3 regions of the Streptomyces sp. NPDC058663 genome follow, and region 3 is predicted to be linked to each of the others. Evidence: riboswitches for the same ligand, from Rfam matches in the RefSeq annotation. Region 3 holds a riboswitch; each other region holds the start of a gene.
The links. Region 3 has a riboswitch for cobalamin ahead of ACFWVV_RS29680 (ABC transporter substrate-binding protein). Riboswitches for the same ligand answer to the same signal wherever they lie in the genome.

Region 1 (7,587 bases), on a different contig from region 3:
GGACCATGATCACCGACGGGGGAAGCACCGCGGGCACGGACACCGAGCAGGGCTCCGTGACGGGCTCCGGCACGCCGGCCACCCGCACCGCCCGCGTGCCCAAGTACTACCGGCTCAAGCGCCACTTGCTCGACATGACCGAGACCCTCCCGCCCGGCACCCCGGTGCCGCCGGAGCGCACCCTGGCCGCCGAGTTCGACACCTCCCGCACCACCGTCCGCCAGGCCCTCCAGGAGCTGGTCGTCGAAGGCCGGCTGGAACGCATCCAGGGCAAGGGCACCTTCGTCGCCAAGCCGAAGGTCTCGCAGTCCCTGCAACTGACCTCGTACACCGAGGACATGCGCGCCCAGGGCCTCGAACCCACCTCGCAGCTGCTTGACATCGGCTACGTCACCGCCGACGACACCCTGGCCGGCCTCCTCGACATCACCACCGGCGGACGCGTCCTGCGCATCGAGCGGCTTCGCCTGGCCAGCGGCGAGCCGATGGCCATCGAGACGACCCACCTCTCGGCCAAGCGCTTTCCGGCTCTGCGCCGCTCGCTGGTGAAGTACACCTCGCTCTACACGGCGCTCGCCGAGGTCTACGACGTACGCCTCTCGGAGGCGGAGGAGACCATCGAGACCTCGCTCGCCACGCCGCGCGAGGCAGGCCTGCTGGGCACCGACGTCGGCCTGCCGATGCTGATGCTCTCCCGGCACTCCCTGGACAAGGACGGTGAGCCGGTGGAATGGGTGCGCTCGGTCTACCGGGGCGACCGCTACAAGTTCGTGGCCCGGCTCCAGCGCCCGCAGGACTGACGCCCGGCGCGAAGCTGCGGCTCCCGCGCCCGCAGGACTGACGCCCCCGCCTCGCGCTTGCCCTGTGCACACCGCTGTCGCCCCGGAGTCTGCTGCCTCTGGTACGCCTCTGACCTGCGGTGGTCGCCCCGTGTCCGTACCGATATGCGGACAGGGGGTTACACAGCACGGTCCCAGCCCCTAGATTTCGCGCACGTTACGAGGATGATCGCGCGAGGGGACGGACCGTCATGGCAGAGCCGAGACCGACAGCCGAGACCGAGCAGAGCGAGGGCTCCCCCGGACCGGGCACCTCCCGCAGGCTGTCGCCCAAGTCGATCGTGATCTGGTCCCTGGTGGCGATCGTCGGCGCGGCCGGCTGGGCGGTGCTCGCCCTCTCGCGCGGCGAGGAGGTGTCGGCCGTCTGGATGCTGGCGGCAGCCCTCGGCTCGTACGCCATCGCCTACCGCTTCTACTCGAAGTTCATCGCCCACCGCGTCCTGAAGGTCGACAAGAACCGCGCCACCCCCGCCGAGCGGCTCAACGACGGTGTGGACTTCCACCCGACCGACCGCCGGGTCCTCTTCGGCCACCACTTCGCGGCCGTCGCCGGCGCGGGCCCGCTGGTCGGCCCCGTCCTCGCGGCCCAGATGGGCTACCTGCCGGGCACGATCTGGATCGTCGCCGGTGTGATCTTCGCCGGAGCCGTCCAGGACATGGTCGTGCTCTTCTTCTCCACCCGGCGCAACGGCCGCTCGCTGGGGCAGATCGCCCGCGACGAGATCGGCCCGGTCGGCGGCGCCGCCGCGCTGATCGCCGTCTTCGCCATCATGATCATCCTGCTCGCGGTGCTGGCCCTGGTCATCGTGAACGCGCTCGCCGAATCCCCCTGGGGCGTCTTCTCCATCGGCATGACCATCCCGATCGCCCTGTTCATGGGCCTGTACCTGCGCATCCTGCGGCCGGGCCGGGTCAGCGAGGTCTCCCTCATCGGCGTCGCGCTGCTGCTGCTGGCGATCGTCGCGGGCGGCTGGGTCGCCGAGTCCTCGTGGGCGAGCACCTTCACCCTGGAACCGGGCACGCTGGTCATCTGGATGGTGGTCTACGGATTCCTGGCGTCCGTACTGCCCGTGTGGCTGCTGCTGGCCCCGCGCGACTACCTGTCGACCTTCATGAAGATCGGCACCGTCACCCTCCTCGCGGTCGGCGTGCTCATCGCGCTGCCGAACCTCAAGATGGACGGCATCACCCAGTTCGCCACCAGCGGCACGGGCCCGGTCTTCGCCGGTTCGCTCTTCCCGTTCGTCTTCATCACCATCGCGTGCGGCGCGCTCTCCGGCTTCCACGCGCTGATCTCCTCGGGCACCACCCCGAAGATGATCCAGAAGGAGACGCAGATCCGCACGATCGGCTACGGCTCCATGCTGGTCGAGTCGTTCGTGGCGATCATGGCGCTGATCGCGGCCTGCATCATCGAGCCCGGCCTGTACTTCGCGGTGAACTCGCCGCTCGGCGTGGTCGGCGACACCGTCCAGGCGGCCTCCACTGCCGTCGGCAACCTCGGATTCTCCATCACCCCCGAGCAGTTGGCGCAGGCCGCCAAGGACGTCGAGGAACAGAGCCTGCTGCACCGCACCGGTGGCGCGCCGACCTTCGCGCTCGGCATGGCGGAGATCTTCTCGGCGGCCTTCGGCGGCGCCGCGATGAAGGCCTTCTGGTACCACTTCGCGATCATGTTCGAGGCGCTGTTCATCCTGACGACGCTCGACGCAGGCACCCGCGTCGGCCGGTTCATGCTCCAGGACATGCTCGGCAACGTCTACAAGCCGTTCAAGAACGTCAGCTGGAAGCCCGGCGTCTGGATCGCCAGCGCCATCGTCGTCCTCGCCTGGGGCTACTTCCTGTGGGTCGGCGTGCACGACCCGCTCGGCGGCATCAACCAGCTCTTCCCCCTTTTCGGCATCGCGAACCAGCTGCTCGCCGCCGTCGCCCTCGCCGTCTGTACCACGCTGCTCATCAAGTCCGGCCGCCTCAAGTGGGCCTGGGTGACCGGCGTTCCGCTCCTGTGGGACGTCGCCGTCACCCTCACCGCGAGCTGGCAGAAGATCTTCTCCGCCGACCCGAGGGTGGGCTTCTTCACCCAGCGCGCCGAGTACCAGGAGGCACTCGACAAGGGGCTGCAGAAGTTCAAGCTCGCCAAGAACCCCGAGCAGATGGAGACCATCGTCACCAACTCCACCGTGGACGGCGTCCTCTCGATCATGTTCGCCGTCCTCATCGTGGTCGTCCTCTTCGAGTCCGCCCGCGCCTGCCTCAAGGCGGTCCGGCACCCGGAGAACGTCAAGGTCAGCGAGACCCCGTACGTGGAGTCCACGTTCGTCGCCCCCGCCTCCCTCATCGCCACCAAGGAGGAGAAGGCGGAGCTCGCGGCCGCCGGCGTCGGCCCGGAGGGCGGCCCGCGCAGGACCGGGGAGCACGTGTGAACGGCGCGGCACTGCGCCACCGGCTCTCCCGGCTGCGCTGGTACGTCAGGGAACTGACCGGCGAGGCGGCGTACGACCACTACGTCGCCCACGTGCGCACGCGCGACCCGCACGCACCGGTGCTGACCCGCCGCGACTTCGAACGCCGCCGCACGGACGCCCGGGAGGGCGATCCGAGGCAGGGCTTCCGCTGCTGCTGAACCCTGCCGGGGACGGTCGTACGGCCCGGTGTCCCGCCCCTCGGAAAGGGGTGGGACACCGGGCCGCCGTCGTTGCACACTGCGCGCATGACTGCGACCACCCACGAAGACATCCTGATCCGGCCCGCCCAACTCCACGAACACTCCGAGGTGGGAGACCTCACCGCCCTCGCCTACCTCACCGACGGCCATCTGACCTTCGGTGAGGAGGACCCCTACCTGTCCGTGCTGCGCGACGCCCGCTCCCGTGCCGAGGGCGCCGAACTGCTGGTGGCCGCCGACACCGCGGGCACACTCCTGGGGACCGTGACGTACGCCCCGCACGGCAGCCCGCTCCAGGACATCGGCGTGCCGGGCGAGGCCGAATTCCGCATGCTGGCGGTCTCGCCACGGGCCCGGGGCCGCGGGGTGGGGATGCGTCTCGTACGGGCCTGCATCGCCCGCGCGCAGGCGGAGGAGGGGGTCGTACGGGTGGTGATGTCCACGTCGCCGACGATGCTCGGGGCCCACCGGATCTACCGCAGGCTGGGCTTCGTACGGACCCCGCAGCGGGACTGGGATCCGGTGCCCGGACTGACCCTGTTGACCTACAAACTGGAGCTCCAGACCACTTCTGACCCCCTTCCACTTGTGAAGGATCGACACACACGACACTAGATGTGGGGGGTGCTTCAACGAGGACCCACCACATGTATGCTCGTGCTCGCTGTCGCCGCAGGGGAATCCGGTGAGAATCCGGAACTGTCCCGCAACGGTGTGTCATGTGCGCTTTTGCGCACCGCCAAGTCCGAGGACCTGCCGACAGCGAGTCCGGCTCGACCGAACCGGACACCGATACGTCCGGGCCTCGCGGTTGGGCCGGTGGACGCCAGGCGACGTGTGCCCCTTTCCGGGGTGACGTGCGCCCGCGCGCCCCTTCCCCCCGCAGGCCCAGCGCCGAGCGAGGGAGAGCCCCCACGTGACCATCGCGCCAGTCGATCCGGCCACCGAAGCGGTACAGGGCAACGAAGGACCTCAGGACGCCCCCGGGACCGCGCTGCTGCGCACCCTGACCGACCTGACCGCCGACCTGCCCGACACCGACCCCGGCCGGGTCGCCGCCGCCGCTCTGCGCGGACGCAACGCGCGCTCGGACGCCGCCGAACTGCGGGAGCTCGCCACCGAGGGCGCCGCAGGGCTCATCTCCGAGGACCCCTCGTACTCCCGCCTGGCCGCCCGCCTGCTCGCCCGTACGATCCGGGACGAGGCCGCCACCCAGGGCGTGGGCTGCTTCTCCGAGTCCGTCGCCGTCGGTCACCGCGAAGGGCTCATCGCGGACCGTACGGCCGACTTCGTCGCACGGCACGCGGCGGCGCTGGACGCACTGATCGACCTCGAAGGCGACGACCGCTTCGAGTACTTCGGTCTGCGCACGGTCTACAGCCGCTACCTGCTCCGCCACCCGATCACCCGCCAGGTCATCGAGACCCCGCAGCACTTCATGCTGCGCGTGGCATGCGGCCTGGCCGATGACACTGTGCCTATCGAAACGACTGACGAGCGGGCTCTCGCCGAGGTCGCCTCCCTCTACCGCCTGATGAGCCGCCTGGACTACCTGCCGTCCTCGCCGACGCTCTTCAACTCCGGCACCCGCCACCCCCAGATGTCGTCCTGCTACCTCCTCGACTCCCCCATGGACGAGCTGGACTCGATCTACGACCGCTACCACCAGGTCGCGCGCCTCTCCAAGCACGCCGGCGGCATCGGCCTCTCGTACTCCCGCATCCGCGCCCGCGGCTCCCTGATCCGCGGCACCAACGGGCACTCGAACGGCATCGTCCCGTTCCTGAAGACCCTGGACGCCTCGGTCGCGGCCGTGAACCAGGGCGGCCGGCGCAAGGGTGCCGCCGCCGTGTACCTGGAGACCTGGCACGCGGACATCGAGGAGTTCCTGGAGCTCCGCGACAACACGGGTGAGGACGCGCGCCGCACCCACAACCTGAACCTCGCCCACTGGATCCCGGACGAGTTCATGCGCCGGGTCGACCAGGACGGCCAGTGGTCCCTCTTCTCCCCCGCCGACGTCCCCGAGCTGGTGGACCTGTGGGGTGCGGAGTTCGACGCCGCGTACCGCAGCGCGGAGGCCGCGGGCCTCGCCAAGAAGTCCATGTCCGCCCGTGAGCTGTACGGCCGGATGATGCGCACCCTCGCGCAGACCGGCAACGGCTGGATGACCTTCAAGGACGCGTCCAACCGCACCGCCAACCAGACGGCGGAGCCGGGCAACACGGTCCACTCCTCCAACCTCTGCACCGAGATCCTCGAAGTCACCAACGACGGCGAGACGGCCGTCTGCAACCTCGGCTCGGTCAACATGGGCGCGTTCGTCCTGGACAGCGGCGAGATCGACTGGGACCGCCTCGACGAGACCGTCCGCACCGCCGTCACCTTCCTCGACCGCGTGGTGGACATCAACTTCTACCCGACCGAGCAGGCCGGGAACTCCAACTCGCGCTGGCGCCCGGTCGGCCTGGGCGCCATGGGCCTCCAGGACGTCTTCTTCAAGCTGAAGCTGCCGTTCGACTCGGCGGAGGCCGCCGCGCTCTCCACGAAGATCGCCGAGCGGATCATGCTCGCCGCGTACGAGGCGTCCTGCGACCTCGCCGAGCGTTCGGGCCCGCTGCCCGCCTGGGACAAGACCCGCACCGCCCGCGGCGTCCTGCACCCCGACCACTACGGCGTCGAGTTCACCTGGCCGGAGCGCTGGGAAGCACTGCGCGCCCGCGTCGCCAAGACGGGAATGCGCAACTCGCTCCTCCTGGCCATCGCGCCCACCGCCACCATCGCCTCCATCGCCGGTGTGTACGAGTGCATCGAGCCGCAGGTCTCCAACCTCTTCAAGCGCGAGACGCTTTCCGGCGAGTTCCTCCAGGTCAACTCCTACCTGGTCCGCGACCTCAAGGCGCTCGGCGTCTGGGACGCCCAGACCCGCGAGGCCCTGCGCGAGTCCTCGGGCTCGGTCCAGGGCTTCACCTGGATCCCGGCCGAGGTCCGCGACCTGTACCGCACCGCGTGGGAGATCCCGCAGCGCGGCCTGATCGACATGGCCGCCGCCCGCACCCCGTACCTGGACCAGTCGCAGTCCCTCAACCTCTTCCTGGAAACGCCCACCATCGGCAAGCTCAGCTCGATGTACGCGTACGCCTGGAAGAAGGGCCTGAAGACGACGTACTACCTGCGCTCGCGCCCCGCCACCCGCATCGCGCGCGCCGCCGGCTCGCAGGCGTCCGCCTCGGCCCCGGCCCCCACCACCACCACTCTCCCCGCCCAGCAGGCGACGGACGCCGACGCGCTCGCCTGCTCCCTTGAGAACCCCGAGTCCTGCGAGGCCTGCCAGTAATGTCCGACAACTCCCAGAAGAACCTTCTCGACCCGGGCTTCGAACTCACCCTCCGCCCCATGCGCTACCCGGACTTCTACGAGCGCTACCGGGACGCGATCAAGAACACCTGGACCGTCGAGGAGGTCGACCTCCACTCGGACGTCGCCGACCTGGCGAAGCTGACGCCGGGCGAGCAGCACATGATCGGCCGCCTGGTCGCCTTCTTCGCGACGGGTGACTCGATCGTCTCCAACAACCTGGTCCTGACGCTCTACAAGCACATCAACTCCCCCGAAGCGCGGCTCTATCTCTCGCGCCAGCTCTTCGAGGAAGCCGTGCACGTCCAGTTCTATCTGACCCTCCTGGACACCTACCTGCCCGACCCGGACGACCGCGCGGCGGCCTTCGACGCGGTCGAGGAGATCCCCTCGATCCGCGAGAAGGCTCAGTTCTGCTTCAAGTGGATGGATTCGGTCGAGAAGATCGACCGCCTGGAGTCGAAGGCTGACCGCCGCCGCTTCCTGCTGAACCTGATCTGCTTCGCGGCGTGCATCGAGGGCCTGTTCTTCTACGGGGCCTTCGCGTACGTGTACTGGTTCCGCTCGCGGGGTCTGCTGCACGGCCTGGCAACGGGGACGAACTGGGTTTTCCGGGACGAAACCATGCACATGAACTTCGCGTTCGAGGTCGTGGACACCGTCCGCAAGGAGGAGCCCGAGCTCTTCGACGACGCACTCCAGCAGCAGGTCACCGACATGCTGAAG
Region 2 (7,587 bases), on a different contig from region 3:
CGCGCCCCTCCCGTGTCGCCTGCCGCAGATCGTCCCGGCGCACCACGAGACCGCGCCCGCTGCGCCCGCGCGCCCGCTGGTGCGGCGCGGCGGCCTGCACGGTGGCCGCCAGGTGGAGCTTGGTCAGCGTGCCCCGGGGCCGTACCGCACCCGTCGTACGGCCGTGCTCGGTGCGCGCCCTGGACCTGCGCCCCGCCGCACCCTCGCCGAGGCCGGGCACGCTCAGCATCTTTGTGCGGAACGGCTCGGCGGCCGTGGCGGCGGGCTGCTCGCCCGCGCCCTTCCCGGTCGGGGCGGGCTGCTGCTCGGGCTGGTCCGCCGGCGGCTCGGGCGTCTCGCCCTGCTCCGACCCGCCCTGCTCCGGAGCGTCGGGGCTGCCGCCGCCGTCACCGTCGCGCTGCGGCGGGAGACCGCCGCCGCCCGGCCCGTCAGGGTCGGTGTCAGGGTCGTCGCCGTCCCCGTCGGTCTGCGGGGGGCTGTTCTGCTCCAGCGTCTCGTCGAGCTTGTCCTCGTCGAGGCCGGGAGCGTCGAACGGATTGCGCCGCCGCCGGTGCGGCAGCGCCAGCAGCGCGGCCTGCCGTACGTCCTCCTCAGCCACGTCCTCGCGCCCGGCCCACGCGGCCAGCGCGGTCGCGGTGCGGGCCATCACGATGTCCGCCCGCATGCCGTCGACCTCGAACGCGGCGCAGGTCGCGGCGATCTGACGGAGGGCGTCATCACCGAGGCGGACGTGCGGCAGCAGGGCCCGTGCCGCGACGATCCGTTCCCGGAGGTCGGCCTCCTCCCCGGCCCACTTGGCGGCGAACCCCGCCGGGTCGTCGTCGTAGGCGAGCCGACGGCGTACGACCTCCACCCGCAGATCGGTGTCCCGGGACGCGGCCACCTCCACGGTCAGCCCGAACCGGTCGAGCAACTGCGGCCGCAGCTCGCCCTCCTCGGGGTTCATCGTCCCGACCAGCAGGAACCGCGCGGCATGCCGTACGGACACACCCTCGCGCTCGACGTACGACGCGCCCATGGCGGCGGCGTCGAGCAGGAGGTCCACCAAATGGTCATGGAGGAGATTGACCTCGTCCACGTACAGAATCCCGCGGTGGGCGTCCGCGAGCAGTCCCGGCTCGAACGCCTTCACGCCCTCGCTGAGCGCCCGCTCGATGTCCAGCGCACCCACCAGGCGGTCCTCGGAAGCGCCGACCGGCAGCTCCACGGTCCGGGCGTCCCGCGACACGCCGCCGGCACCCGGATGCGGCCCATCGGGACACGCCGGGTCGGGTGCCGCCGGATCACACGAGAACCGGCACCCCGCGACCACCGCCACCTGCGGCATCAGTGCCGCCAGCGCGCGCACGGCGGTGGACTTCGCGGTCCCCTTCTCACCGCGCACCAGCACCCCGCCGACCGCCGGGGACACGGCGTTGAGCAGCAGGGCGAGCCTCAGGTCGTCCTGTCCGACGATCGCGGTGAAGGGGTAGGGCGTACTCATGCGGCCTCCATAGTGGTTCCTGGCACAGCTGTCACAGCCGCAACCGCTGTTGCGCGTACGGCACTTCTCATCCGCGTACCTCCGGCGCCCCCGGCGGCACGAAGGGCAACCCGACCGGCGCCCCCGACTCGATCAGCCGCCACAGTCCGTCCGTGTCCGCGTGCTCCTCGATCAGGTCGCCGAGCTTGTTCAACTGCTCCTCGCGCAGCGCCCCGAAGCTGGTGTCCGGCGCCGGCACGAACCGTCGCCCGGTGGCCGCCGCGACCTCCCGCAGGAACGCGCGCCGGAAGGTGTCGCTCTCCAGCGACCCGTGCCAGTGCGTACCCCACACGGCACCCCTCCGGCACCCGTCCAAGAAGGCTTCCCCGCCCAGGACTTCGGCCACCCCGTGGTGGATCTCGTAGCCCTCCACCACCTCCCCGAGCGCCGAACCCACCGGCCGCGCCAAGGTCTTCTCCCGGGCGAACCGCACCCGCACCGGCAGCAGGCCCAGGCCGTCCACCACTCCCGCCCGGGACTCCACCTCGTCCTCGATGCGCTCCCCGAGCACCTGGAACCCCCCGCAGATCCCCAGGACCGGCAGCCCCTCGGCCGCCCGCCGCACCAGGGCGTCGGCGAGCCCGCGCTCCCGCAGCCACGCCAGCGCCCTGACCGTGCCCCGCGTCCCCGGCACCACCACCAGGTCCGCGTCGGCCAGCTCCTCGGCCCGGTCCACGAAACGCACGACCACGCCCGGCTCGGCGGCCAGCGCGTCCACATCGGTGAAGTTCGACATCAGCGGCACCGCGCACACCGCGACCCGCAGCACGTCCTCACCGAACGGCGGCGCGACCACCGATTCCCGTACCGCACCGCGCATCGAGACCCGCAGCCCGTCCTCCTCGTCGATGCCGAGCCCGTGCGCGTACGGCAGCACGCCGTACGTCCTGCGCCCGGTGAGGTTCTCCAGCATGTCGAGCCCCGGCTCCAGCAGCGAGACGTCACCGCGGAACTTGTTCACCAGGTACCCCGCGATCAGCCGCTGGTCCTCACCGGCGAGCAGCGCGGTCGTACCGAAGAAGGACGCGAAGACGCCGCCCCGGTCGATGTCGCCCACCACCACGACGGGGAAGTCCGCGGCGCGGGCGATGCCCATGTTCACGATGTCGGTACGGCGCAAATTGATCTCGGCGGGGCTCCCCGCCCCCTCGCAGATCACCGCGTCGTAACTCTCGCGCAGCTCGGCCAGGCACTGTGTCACCGTGCCGAGCAGCGCCTCGCGGTGGCCGCCCTGGACACCCTCGCCGTACTCCTTGCCGCCGGCCGTGCCGAAGAAGCCGCGCGCGCTCATCTCGCCCACCGGCTTGCCCAGCAGCACCACCTGGCTGGAGCGGTCGCTGCCCGGCTTCAGGAGTACGGGGTTCATCAGCGCGGTCGGCTCGACGCGGGCGGCCTGGGCCTGCATCGCCTGGGCGCGCCCGATCTCCGCGCCCTCGCGGGTCACGAACGAGTTCAGCGACATGTTCTGCGCCTTGAACGGGGCGACCTTCACCCCCTGGCGCACCAGCCACCGGCAGATTCCCGCCGTGACGACGCTCTTGCCCGCGTCCGACGTGGTCCCCGCCACCAACAGCCCGCCACCGCTCATGCCTTCGTCCCCTTCGCGCGCCCGCGGGCTGCCCGCCCGAGGGCGAGGCGCCCGGCCGCACACACGGCAAGGGCCAGCAGGTTCACCCGGAGCGAGAGCCGCACCGCGCGTTCGATGTCCGCCACCTCGACGGGGCGGCCCGTCTCCCCGTTGAGCACGGCCCGGTTCTCGACGCGTCCTGCGTAGGCGAGCGTGCCGCCCAGCCGCACGCCCAGCGCGCCCGCGAACGAGGCCTCCACGGGGCCCGCGTTGGGGCTGGGGTGGCTGGCCGCATCCGCGCGCCAGGCCCGCAGCGCCCCCCGCGGGTCGTCCCCGGCGAGGACCGCGAGGGCGGCCGTCAGCCGGGCGCCCGGCCAGCCCGCCACGTCGTCCAGGCGCGCGGAAGCCCACCCGAAGCGCCGGTGGCGCGCCGACTTGTGTCCGACCATCGCGTCCAGGGTGTTCACTGCGCGGAACGCCACCAGCCCCGGCACCCCGCCGACCGCCCCCCACACCAGCGCGCCCACCACCGCGTCCGAGGTGTTTTCGGCGACGGACTCCACCACGGCACGCGCCATCTGCTGCCCGTCCAGGGCCTGCGGGTCCCGGCCGCACAGGTGCGGCAGCCGCTCGCGCGCCACGTCGAGGTCGCCCGCGGCGAGCGCCCCGCCGATCGCCCCGGCCTCGCGGCCCAGCGACGTACCGCCGACGACCGACCACGTGGCGGCGGCGGTCAGCACGACGGAGGCGACGGGGGAGTGGCGCACCGCCCGTGCGGCGAGTGCGGCGGCCCCGGCGGCGGAGCCGACGCAGAGAAGGGTGTGCAGTGCGCCGCGCCCCCGGTCGTCGCGCCACAGCGCCTGCTCGACCGCTCCTGCGGCACGGCCGAAGGCGGCCACCGGGTGGCCCCTGCGCGGGTCGCCGAGCAGCAGGTCGCCGAGGAATCCGGCGGCCGCGCCCCAGGCGAAGACATGGGCGGGGGAGGACAGGGCGGACGGGGCAGGCACAAGGGCTGAACCGCGTGAACCGCAGCCGGGCATGGCGAAGTGTCCTTAACTCAGGGTCCGCGCCCTGGTTCGACGTGACGAGCGGCTGGGAGTTCCTGGCTTCGTGACGACCGGGGTCGCACGTGACAGTGGCGGGACCGCGCCGGATTCGCACCGGCTTCCTCTCCATGCCGCCGTATTGGCTCGGGCAGTCCACCACGCCCTGCGAACAACCGTCAACCTGGGGTTGACCTGCGGGAGGCGGTGCGCCGAAGCACCACCCCGCACGCGACGAGCCGCCCCGCGCACGGGGCGCGGGGCGGCTCGAAGGAATGCGGACGTCCGGGGCTCGCGGGCGCCGGAGGACGGCGGGGCGTCAGATGACGATCAGGTAGATCCCGTACGCCACGGCCGCCGCGCACAGCGCGAAGCAGGCGTACGCGCCGGTGCGCGCCGCGGTCGCCGAACCGCCGGAGGCGGCGGCCGACTGCTGCTTGGAGAGGCCCACGATGCCGAGGGTGAACAGGCCCACCAGGGAGACGGTGGCCACGAGGCTGACGCCGAAGACGCTGCCGAGAGCTGCCCAGTCGATGTTCATGCGGTCGCTTTCCTAGAGTTCCGGGGCCGCTCAGACCGAGGCGGCCGGGCGGGCCGGTTCGGCGGGGCTCGCGGCGGGGGAGTGCAGGGTGGCCCTGAGGCCGTCGGTGGCCAGGAGGCCGGCGGGGGGCGGGGTGACGGCCGCGATGGCGGTGGTGACGACACCGGCGGGTTCGGACGCGGACTGCGTCGAGTCGAGGTCGTCGGCGGTGACCGGCTTGCGGCGGGACAGCACCCAGATCGCCGCGGAGCCCGCGACCAGCAGCACCGCGGTGGCGGTGACGCCCCAGGCGCCCTGCCCGGTGAGGAACTCCGCCCCGGCGGCGACAAGGCCGGCGGCCGGGAGGGTCAGACCCCAGGCGACGAACATCCGGGTCGCGGTCGACCAGCGGACCACGCCGCCCTTGCGGCCGAGACCCGCACCCATCACGGAGCCGGAGCAGACCTGGGTGGTGGAGAGGGAGAAGCCGAGGTGCGAGGAGGCCAGGATGACCGTGGCGGCACCGGTCTGGGCAGCGAAGCCCTGCGGCGGCCTGAGGTCGGTGAGGCCGGTGCCCATGGTGCGGATGATGCGCCAGCCGCCGAGGTAGGTGCCGAGCGCGATGGCCACACCGGCCGAGACGATGACCCACATCGGGGGGTTGGAGCCCGGGGCCAGGACGTTGCCGGTGACCAGGGCCAGGGTGATGACACCCATGGTCTTCTGCGCGTCGTTGGTGCCGTGCGCCAGCGAGACCAGGCCGGCCGAGGCGATCTGACCCGCCCGGTAGCCCTTCGCGGTGGACTTCTCGTCCGTCTTGCCCGCCAGCTTGAAGGTGAGCTTGGTGGCGAGGTACGCGGCGAGACCGGCGACGAGCGGTGCCGCGATGGCGGGCAGCAGCACCTTGGTGATGACGACGCTGCCGTTCACGCCGGAGGTGCCGACCGACATCAGGGTGGCGCCGATGAGGCCGCCGAAGAGTGCGTGGGAGGAACTGGACGGCAGGCCGATCAGCCAGGTCAACAGGTTCCAGAGGATCGCGCCGACGAGCGCCGCGAAGATCACTTCCGTGGTGATGCCGCTCTCGTTGATGAGCCCACCGGAGATCGTCTTGGCGACCTCGACGGAGAGAAACGCACCAATGAGGTTGAGCACGGCGGACATGGCCACCGCCGTCTTGGGCTTGAGTGCGCCGGTCGAGATGGTGGTGGCCATCGCGTTGGCAGTGTCGTGGAAACCGTTCGTGAAATCGAACACGAGAGCGGTGACGATCACGATTCCGAGGAGGAGCGTGATGTGTTCCATTTACCCAGGCAATCGTTTGAGGTCAGTGGCTGTAGGAACGTAAGCAACCTGAGTGAACGGAAGATGAACTGAGAAGGGCGTTGTGGTGACCCGAAACGCGGGACCGCTGCCCCGAAAATCACCGGAACGGCGGCGCGGCCGGGCGGCGCCCGGGTCGTCAACCGTGCGCGAAGGTGCTCAACCGCCCGAGTGAGCCGCGGAAGAGATCCTGGTCACCCGGAGGTGGCCCCGGCCGTCACCGAACTGCGCGAGTCGTCCCGTACGGCTGACCGGGCGCGACGGCTTGGCACCGGCCCCGCGCCGTCCCCGCGGGCGGCTGGCAGGATGCGGCCCATGACGAGCGACGAGGCGCATGCGGCGTACGGAGCCGATGGGGTGGACGGAACCGGCGGGGCGTACGGAACCGGCGGGGTGGACGGGACGCGACCGCCGGAATCACCCGACGCGGTGGCACGCGCCTGGCGGGACCTGGTGGACACCGCGCGCCGCTCGGTGGCGGACGGCCTGGTCGTCGGCACCTCGGGCAACGTCTCGGTCCGGGTCGGCGGACTGATCCTCCTCACCCCGAGCGGCGTCCCCTACGACCGGCTCCGCCCGGAGGACGCCGTCGGCGTCGGCCTCGACGGCCGCCAGATCCTCGGCGCACTCACCCCCACCAGCGAACTCCCCCTGCACCTCGCCCTCTACCGGGCGACCGGCGCGCGCGCAGTCGTGCACACCCACGCCGTGCACGCCACCGCCGTCTCCACCCTGGTCGACCGGCTGCCGCTGGTCCACTACATGGCCGCCGCCATGGGAGGCGAGATACGCACCGCGCCCTACGCGACCTACGGGACCGAGGAGCTGGCCCAGAACGCGCTGCGCGCGCTGCGCGAGCGGACCGGCTGCCTCCTGCGGAACCACGGCACCCTCACCTACGGCGACACCCTCGACCAGGCCTACGACCGCACCGCCCAGCTGGAGTGGATGTGCCGCCTGTGGCTCACCGCCTCCTCCGTCCCCGGGCGCTCCCCGACCCTCCTGAGCGACACCGACCTGGACGAGGTCAAGGAACAGCTGCGGGACTACGGGCAGCGGGGCTGAGGGCCGGGGCCGCGCAAGATCACGTTATTCATCACTCAATACCGGCCACGTCCTGCGGGCCATGCCTCCCGGCCACGGACACCGGGCACGGCTCCGGGCGGCGTGCCCCCGGCGGGCCCCGCCCACTGGCCGTGCGGGCCGGCAGTACGGACACTGAAGCGGTGCACCCGGCTAAAGCGACGGCAGCGGCCGTCACCACCCTGATCGGCATCGGCGCCGCCGCGGTCGCGGCCGCCCGGTACGCCGGCGACGCCGCCCTCAAGGCCTCGCCCGGCCGGCCCCTGGCCGCCGAAGCCCGCGTCACCGTGCACTCCACGGCCCCCGGCGAGGTCACGCTGACACGCGGCCTCGGCACGCTGCGGCCCGGTGTGTACGGGCTGGAGGGCGAGGGGGTGCACGCGGTCGTCGGCCCCGTCCTGGAAGCGGCACCGCACGAGGCGGACACGGTCGTACGCCGCCTGGAACGGGTCACCCGGGGCTCCCTCGCCCCGGGCACCAAGGTCAGGCTGACCCCGTGCGTCCACACCGGCGACCCCCACTCCGCACT
Region 3 (7,587 bases):
CCGACGACGCGGAAGGCGCGAGCGGCCTCGTCCTGACGCTGTCGCCCGATCAGTCGCGGCGCTGGCTCGGCACGCTCAACGACCTGCGCCTCACGATCGCCTCGCGTCTCGACATCACGGACGAGGACGAGAGCGACGAGCTGTACGCGCTGCCCGACGAGGACCCCCGCAAGCCGATGGTGATGGCGTACCTGTGGCTGGGCGGGCTCCAGGAATCCCTCGTCGAGACGTTGCTGCCGTCGGGGTGAGGGCTGCCGGTGCGAGGGCCGTCGGGCTGAGCGGTGCCGGCATGTGTGCCGTCGGTGTGGGTTCACCGCGCGTTCCGTAAGCGTTCGCTCAGCGGACGCTCAAATCCGGATAACGATCGGATCACCTCCCCTGGGCGCTTTGCCGCCGCAGGGGAGCTTTGTCTGCTTTTGCCTGTGCAATAGGGCACAAACCTCCAGTCGATCACGCCGTCGACCGTGATAGATCTGCACGACCACCCACGGACGCCACCCCTGTCCCGTGGGGGCGCTGACGCCGGACGAACCCGGCGATGCACTCCATCCACATCCGGGGGCACACGCCCCGCCAAAGGATCGTCACAGTCGGTCCGAGCCACGCAGCGAGCGACATGGCCGGATCGCATGGAGAAAGGCGCACGACCATGACCTCAGCGCAGGTCGACAAGCAGCACGGCGACGGCAATGAGGCCGGGACCGACGTCCCTCAGGGCGAGTCCGGCGAGGGCTACCAGCGTGGCCTCGGAGCCCGCCAGATCCAGATGATCGCCATCGGCGGCGCCATCGGCACCGGCCTCTTCCTCGGCGCGGGCAAGGGCATCTCCAAGGCCGGACCCAGCCTGATCCTCGCGTACGCGATCGCCGGTCTGGTCATCTTCTTCATCATGCGGGCCCTCGGCGAGCTGCTGATGTACCGCCCGGTGTCCGGCTCCTTCTCGGACTACGCCCGCGAGTTCGTCAGCCCCTTCATGGGCTTCGTGACCGGCTGGACGTACTGGCTCTTCTGGGTCGTCACCGGCATCACCGAGGTCACCGCCGCCTCCAAGTACATGCAGTACTGGACGAAGGACGCGACAGGCTGGCTCGATCAGCCGCAGTGGGTCTTCGCGCTGATCTTCACCGTCGTCCTCTTCTGCGCCAACCTCATCTCCGTGAAGCTCTTCGGTGAGCTGGAGTTCTGGTTCTCGATGGTCAAGGTCACCGCCATCATCGGCATGATCCTGATCTGCGTCGGCGTCCTGACGATCGGCTTCTCGGACGCAGGTGACACCGCGTCCGTCTCGCTCCTGTGGTCCGAGGGCGGCTTCTTCCCCAAGGGCATCGGCTCCACCCTCATGACCCTTCAGATGGTCATGTTCGCCTTCCTCGCCGTCGAGCTGGTCGGTGTGACCGCCGGTGAATCGAAGGACCCGAAGACCGTCCTGCCGAAGGCCATCAACACGGTGCCGTGGCGCATCGCCGTCTTCTACGTCGGCGCGCTGATCATGATCCTGTCGGTCGTGCCGTGGACGCACTTCCAGCCGGGCGTCTCCCCCTTCGTCGCCGCCTTCGAGAAGATGGGCCTCGGCGTCGGCGCAGCCATCGTCAACTTCGTCGTCCTCACCGCCGCCCTCTCCTCCTGCAACTCCGGCATGTACTCCACGGGCCGCATGCTGCGCGACCTGGCGCTGAACGGGCAGGCCCCGAAGCTCTTCACCAAGCTGACCGCCGGTGGACTGCCGCTGGCCGGCACCTCCTTCTCGGCGGCGCTGATGCTGGTCGGCGTGTGGATCAACTACCAGTGGCCGGGCGAGGCGTTCAACTACGTCGTCTCCTTCGCCACCATCTCCGGCATGTGGGCCTGGATCATGATCCTCGTCTCGCAGATCCGCTACCGGAAGCTCTCCGACCGCGGCGTCCTGCCGAAGTCCAGCTTCCGCGCCCCCGGAGCCCCGTACACCAGCTGGTTCGCGCTGCTCTTCATCGGCATGGTCATCGTCCTGATGGGCATCGACAAGGACGCCAGGATCTCCCTGTACTGCGCACCGGTGTGGGCGCTGCTGCTCGGCGTCTCCTACCTGGTCATGAAGAACAAGCCCGGCCAGGGCGGCGTCACGCGCTCCGAGACCGACGACGACAACACCGCGGCCATGCACACCTTCGACAACCTCGACTGACCTCCCGGGTCCGCGCGCCGGACGCCGCGGGAGTCCTTGCGGCCCGCGCCGACCGACGCCCGTCTCACCATCCGGTCCCGCCCGTACCACTCCTCGGTACGGGCGGGACCGTTTGCATATCCTGGGCCCCATGCTGACCCTTTCCCAGGCCCTGTACGACCAGATCGTCGCCCACGCGCGCGCCGACCACCCCGACGAGGCCTGCGGCATGGTCGCGGGCCCCGAGGGCACCGGCCGGCCCGAGCGCTTCATCCCCATGCTCAACGCCGCCCGCTCGCCGACCTTCTACGAGTTCGACTCGGGCGACCTCCTCAAGCTCTACCGCGAGATGGACGACCGCGACGAGGAGCCGGTCATCGTCTACCACTCCCACACCGCCACCGAGGCCTACCCCTCCCGCACGGACGTCACCTACGCCAACGAACCCGGCGCGCACTACGTCCTGGTCTCCACCGCGGACACCGAAGGACTGGGCGACTTCCAGTTCCGCTCGTACCGGATCGTCGACGCCGTGATCACGGAGGAAGAGGTCCAGGTGGTGGGGTAGGCCCCGGCCTCTGCCCGGACCGCCGGGTGAGACACTGTGCGCGACGTGGGCGGCAGCCCCCAGGAAGCCGGTGCGAATCCGGCACGGTCCCGCCACTGTGACCGGCCCGCCCCGCGGGCCGGAAGCCAGGAACTGGCCTGCCGCCTCCCATCCGTACAGGGGACGTGGAAATCCCCCGAGGAGGCACTCGCATGTCCTGGCGCACCCGCGCGGCCCTCATGGCCGCCGTCCTGCTCCCGCTCACCGCCTGCACCACAAGCAACGCCCCCACCGCCGGCAAGGCCCCGGCCGCCCCCGGCTTCCCGTACACCGTCGAGAACTGCGGGGTGAAGACCACCTTCACCAAGCCCCCCGCCCGCGCGCTGGCGATGAACCAGCACGCCACCGAGGTCCTCCTCGAACTCGGCCTCGCGAAGTCGGTCACCGGCACCGCCTACCTCGACGACAAGGTGCTGGAGAAGTACGCCGCCGACTACGCCGAGCTCCCCGTCGTCGCCAAGGAGTACCCCTCCCAGGAGAAGCTCCTCGCAGCCAACCCCGACTTCGTGTACGGCGGTTACGCCTCCGCCTTCGACCCCAAGCAGGGCCGCAGCCGCGAACAGCTGAAGAAGTCCGGCATCGAGTCCCGCCTCAACATCGAGTACTGCACGTCGGGCAGGTCCGCCGTCGACGACATCTACCGCGAAGTCGCCGAGACCGGGCGGACGTTCGGCGTGGCCGACCGCGCCGACGCCTGGGTCGCCGAAGCGAAGAAGACCATCACCCGCACCGAAACCCGCCTCAACGGCGTCCCGCCCGTCAAGGTCTTCGCGTACGACAGCGGCGACAAGTCCGCCCAGACCGCCGGCGGCAAGGGCATAGCCAACGAGATGATCACCCGCGCCGGCGGGACGAACATCATGGCCGACCTCCCCAAGGCCTTCGCCGACACCTCCTGGGAACAGATCGTCACCCGCAAGCCCGACGTGATCCTGATCATCGACTACGGGTCGACGACCGTCGCACAGAAGAAGAAGCGCCTCCTCGACGACCCGGCCCTCGCGGACGTCCCGGCGATCAGGAACAAGAAGTTCGCCGTCATGCCGCTCTCCGAGCTGGTGGTCGGCGTCCGCGCCCCCGCCGCCATCGAACGCCTCGCCCTCCAGCTCCACCCCGAGCTCAAGAAGTAACCGGCCGTGAGCTGCCGGACCCCGCCCGCCCGCGGGCCGCTCCGCTACACCCTCGCCCTGACCGTCCTCGCCGCCGCACTCGCGGCGGCGATGGTCGCCGGACTCGCCCTGGGACAGGTACGGATCCCGGCCGGACAGGTCCTCGACATCGTCACGGGCGGCGCCGGACCGAGCCCCTTCCGGACCATCGTCCTGGACGTGCGGATGCCGCGCGTCCTGCTCGCGGCGGTCGTCGGAGCGGGTCTCGCCGTCGTCGGCACGGTGCTCCAGGCCCTCGTGCGCAACCCGCTCGCCGACCCCTACCTCCTCGGCATCTCCTCCGGAGCCTCGGCCGGGGTCGTCCTGGTGATCGTCTTCGGTATCGGCAGCGGCCTGGGGCTCGCGACGACGGTCACCATGCCCGCCGGAGCCTTCGCCGGATCGCTCCTGGCCCTCGTCCTCGTCTACACCCTGGCCCGGCGTGGCGGACAGATGACCGGCACCCGCCTCGTGCTCGCCGGCGTCGCCGTCGCCTACATCCTGTCCGCACTCACCAGCCTGATCATGGTGACCTCGGCGAAGCGCGAGCACTTCCAGGAGGCGATGTACTGGACGCTGGGCGGCCTCGGCAGCGCCCGCTGGGACATGCTGCCGCTGCCCGCCGCCGTCCTCGCCACCGGGACCGCACTGCTCGTCGCACTCGCCAGACCGCTGGATCTGATGCTGGTGGGGGAGGAGGGCGCGACCGTACTCGGACTCGACACCTCCCGCTTCCGGGCCGCCGTCTTCGTCCTGACCTCGCTGGTCACCGGCGTCCTGGTGTCGGTGTCCGGGGCGATCGGCTTCATCGGACTGCTCGTCCCGCACGCCGCCCGGATGCTCGTCGGCGCACCGCACCGCACCCTGCTGCCCGTCGTCGCCCTCGCGGGCGCCGCCTTCCTGGTCCTCGCCGACCTCGGCGCCCGCGTCATCGCCGAACCCCAGGACATCCCGGTCGGCATCCTCACCGCCCTGATCGGCGGCCCGTTCTTCCTGTGGCTGCTGCGCCGCCGCCCCGAAGGAGCCCCGGCATGACCGTCCTGCGCACCGAAGGGCTGTCGTACGGCGTCGAAGGGCGCCACCTCGTCGACTCCGTGGACCTGACCGCGGGCGCGGGCGAGACCGTCGGCCTCGTCGGCCCCAACGGCAGCGGCAAGACCACCCTCCTGCGCTGCGTCTACGGCACCCTCACCCCCACCCACGGCCGCGCCCTCCTCGACGGCGACGACCTGCACACCATCGGCGCCAAGGCCCGCGCCCGGCGCCTGGCCACCGTCCCGCAGGACGGACAGGCGGTCTTCGAGCTGACCGTGCGCGAGGTCGTCGCGATGGGCCGCTCCCCGCACAAGAAGTTCTGGGAGAGCGACACCGCCGCCGACGCCGCCCTCGTGCGCGAGGCCCTGGAACGGGTCGGCATCGCGGACCTCGACGACCGCCCCTTCCCCTCCCTCTCCGGCGGCGAACGCCAACGCGCCCTGGTGGCAAGGGCGTTGGTGCAGCAGCCCGCCCTGGTCGTCCTCGACGAACCCACCAACCACCTCGACATCCGCTACCAGCTCGAAGTGCTCTCCCTCGTCCGCGACCTGGGCACCACCAACCTCCTCGCCCTGCACGACCTCAACCTCGCCGCCTACTACTGCGACCGGCTCTACGTGCTCGACGCCGGCCGGATCGTCGCCGAAGGCACCCCCGAAGAGGTCCTCACACCCGACCTCCTCAAGCGGGTCTACGGGGTGAACGCCGAGGTCAGCCTGCACCCGGCCACCGGCGCCCCGACCGTCGTCTACCTCCCGCCGTCCACCAGCTGAACACCTTCCTCTCAGCATGCGAGATCACATGCCCGGATCCGGGCCGGGAATCTATACGATGACCGCATGGTTCCCCCTGACGTGACAGCGAAGACGAGGCCCGGCAGCCCGCTGCTTGTGGCGCGCCTGCACGTCGATCTGTGCCGCCTCGGCAGCACGCTCTGTACGGCCGCCTGACCGGCCCGCACCTCTGCGAACGATCCGCAACACCCCCGCGGGGGAGGACGACCTGCCGCGCGCCCGTCTCCGCAGCACAACGACTTCCGCGCAAGCACCCCGACTTTCGCGCACGTACTCCCGAGAAGGAGCCGCAAGCCATGGCCATCGAGGTCCGCATCCCCACCATCCTCCGCACCCACACCGACGGCGCCAAGGCCGTCGAGGGCAGTGGCGAAACCCTCGCCGACCTCCTCGCCGACCTGGAGAGCCGCCACGCCGGCATCCAGGAGCGCATCGTCGACAAGGGCGAGCTGCGCCGCTTCGTCAACGTCTACCTCAACGACGAGGACGTCCGCTTCCTGGACGGCATCTCCACCAAGCTCGCCGACGGCGACAGCGTGACGATCCTGCCCGCGGTCGCGGGCGGCTCCCGCTGACATGCGCTACGACTCCCCGCTCGCCGCGGTCGGCAACACCCCCCTGGTCAGGCTGCCCCGCCTCTCGCCCTCCGCCGACGTGCGGATCTGGGCGAAGCTGGAGGACCGCAACCCGACGGGGTCGATCAAGGACCGCCCCGCGCTCCACATGGTCGAGCAGGCCGAGAAGGACGGCCGGCTCACCCCCGGCTGCACCATCCTGGAGCCCACCAGCGGCAACACCGGCATCTCCCTGGCCATGGCCGCCAAGCTCAAGGGCTACCGCATCGTCTGCGTGATGCCCGAGAACACCTCCCAGGAGCGCCGCGACCTGCTGGCCATGTGGGGCGCCGAGATCATCTCCTCCCCGGCGGCGGGCGGTTCCAACACGGCGGTGCGGGTCGCCAAGGAGCTCAGCGCCGAGCACCCGGACTGGGTGATGCTCTACCAGTACGGCAACCCCGACAACGCCGGCGCCCACTACGCCACCACGGGTCCGGAGATCCTCACCGACCTCCCCTCGATCACCCACTTCGTCGCGGGCCTGGGCACCACCGGCACCCTGATGGGCGTCGGCCGCTACCTCCGCGAGCACCGCCCCGAAGTGAAGATCGTCGCCGCCGAACCGCGCTACGACGACCTCGTCTACGGCCTGCGCAACCTCGACGAAGGCTTCGTACCCGAGCTGTACGACGCCTCCGTGCTCACCACCCGCTTCTCCGTGGGCTCCGCCGACGCGGTCACCCGCACCCGCGAACTCCTCCAGCAGGAGGGCATCTTCGCGGGCGTCTCCACCGGCGCCGTCCTGCACGCCGCGATCGGCGTCGGCCGCAAGGCGGTCAAGGCGGGGGAGTCCGCCGACATCGTCTTCGTCGTCGCCGACGGCGGCTGGAAGTACCTCTCCACCGGCGTCTACACGGCCCCCACCACGGAGGCCGCCATCGAAACCCTGCACGGCCAGCTCTGGGCGTGACACCCGCCGCCGCACAGCACGCCCGCACGCGTGTCGTACGGCACCGCCGCACAGCGAAGGGCCCGGCGCGATCACCTCGCGCCGGGCCCTCGTGCGTCACTTCCGCGGTCGTACCGGCCGCACCCCTACCGGGACGGGGTCAGTCCCGCCGTCATCGTCTCCTCCGGCATCGGGTGAACCCCCACCTTGCGGCGCAGCCGCTGCGGCATCTTCCGGTTCAGCCACTTCGCGGCCGGCTCCTCGACGAAGTGGAACAGCGCCCACGACATCGCGACCACCACCAGGCCGCAGCCCAGCAGGTCGAACAGCACGCTGTTGTCGTTCCCGGCCCGGCCC

Region 1: another riboswitch for cobalamin. It lies ahead of ACFWVV_RS33870 (ribonucleoside-diphosphate reductase subunit alpha); the one in region 3 lies ahead of ACFWVV_RS29680 (ABC transporter substrate-binding protein).
Region 2: another riboswitch for cobalamin. It lies ahead of ACFWVV_RS04525 (cobalamin biosynthesis protein); the one in region 3 lies ahead of ACFWVV_RS29680 (ABC transporter substrate-binding protein).

The regions. Positions count from the first base shown of each region.
Region 1 covers NZ_JBHXRV010000066.1:362-7,948, reverse strand. Annotated here, with positions in the region: gene ACFWVV_RS33890 (GntR family transcriptional regulator) at 6-800, shown strand; gene ACFWVV_RS33885 (carbon starvation CstA family protein) at 1,103-3,262, shown strand; gene ACFWVV_RS33880 (YbdD/YjiX family protein) at 3,259-3,462, shown strand; gene ACFWVV_RS33875 (GNAT family N-acetyltransferase) at 3,550-4,119, shown strand; cobalamin riboswitch at 4,139-4,280, shown strand; gene ACFWVV_RS33870 (ribonucleoside-diphosphate reductase subunit alpha) at 4,421-6,841, shown strand; gene ACFWVV_RS33865 (ribonucleotide-diphosphate reductase subunit beta) at 6,841-7,587, shown strand, end outside.
Region 2 covers NZ_JBHXRV010000004.1:150,024-157,610, forward strand. Annotated here, with positions in the region: gene ACFWVV_RS04515 (putative cobaltochelatase) at 1-1,483, opposite strand, end outside; gene ACFWVV_RS04520 (cobyric acid synthase) at 1,551-3,110, opposite strand; gene ACFWVV_RS04525 (cobalamin biosynthesis protein) at 3,107-4,129, opposite strand; cobalamin riboswitch at 4,166-4,308, opposite strand; gene ACFWVV_RS04530 (hypothetical protein) at 4,452-4,673, opposite strand; gene ACFWVV_RS04535 (anion permease) at 4,704-5,957, opposite strand; gene ACFWVV_RS04540 (class II aldolase/adducin family protein) at 6,291-7,040, shown strand; gene ACFWVV_RS04545 (alpha/beta hydrolase family protein) at 7,202-7,587, shown strand, end outside.
Region 3 covers NZ_JBHXRV010000048.1:57,002-64,588, reverse strand. Annotated here, with positions in the region: gene ACFWVV_RS29695 (DUF2017 domain-containing protein) at 1-248, shown strand, start outside; gene ACFWVV_RS29690 (amino acid permease) at 650-2,161, shown strand; gene ACFWVV_RS29685 (Mov34/MPN/PAD-1 family protein) at 2,292-2,708, shown strand; cobalamin riboswitch at 2,739-2,864, shown strand; gene ACFWVV_RS29680 (ABC transporter substrate-binding protein) at 2,900-3,877, shown strand; gene ACFWVV_RS29675 (FecCD family ABC transporter permease) at 3,884-4,930, shown strand; gene ACFWVV_RS29670 (ABC transporter ATP-binding protein) at 4,927-5,703, shown strand; gene ACFWVV_RS29665 (putative leader peptide) at 5,770-5,880, shown strand; gene ACFWVV_RS29660 (MoaD/ThiS family protein) at 6,021-6,299, shown strand; gene ACFWVV_RS29655 (PLP-dependent cysteine synthase family protein) at 6,301-7,251, shown strand; gene ACFWVV_RS29650 (acyltransferase family protein) at 7,377-7,587, opposite strand, start outside.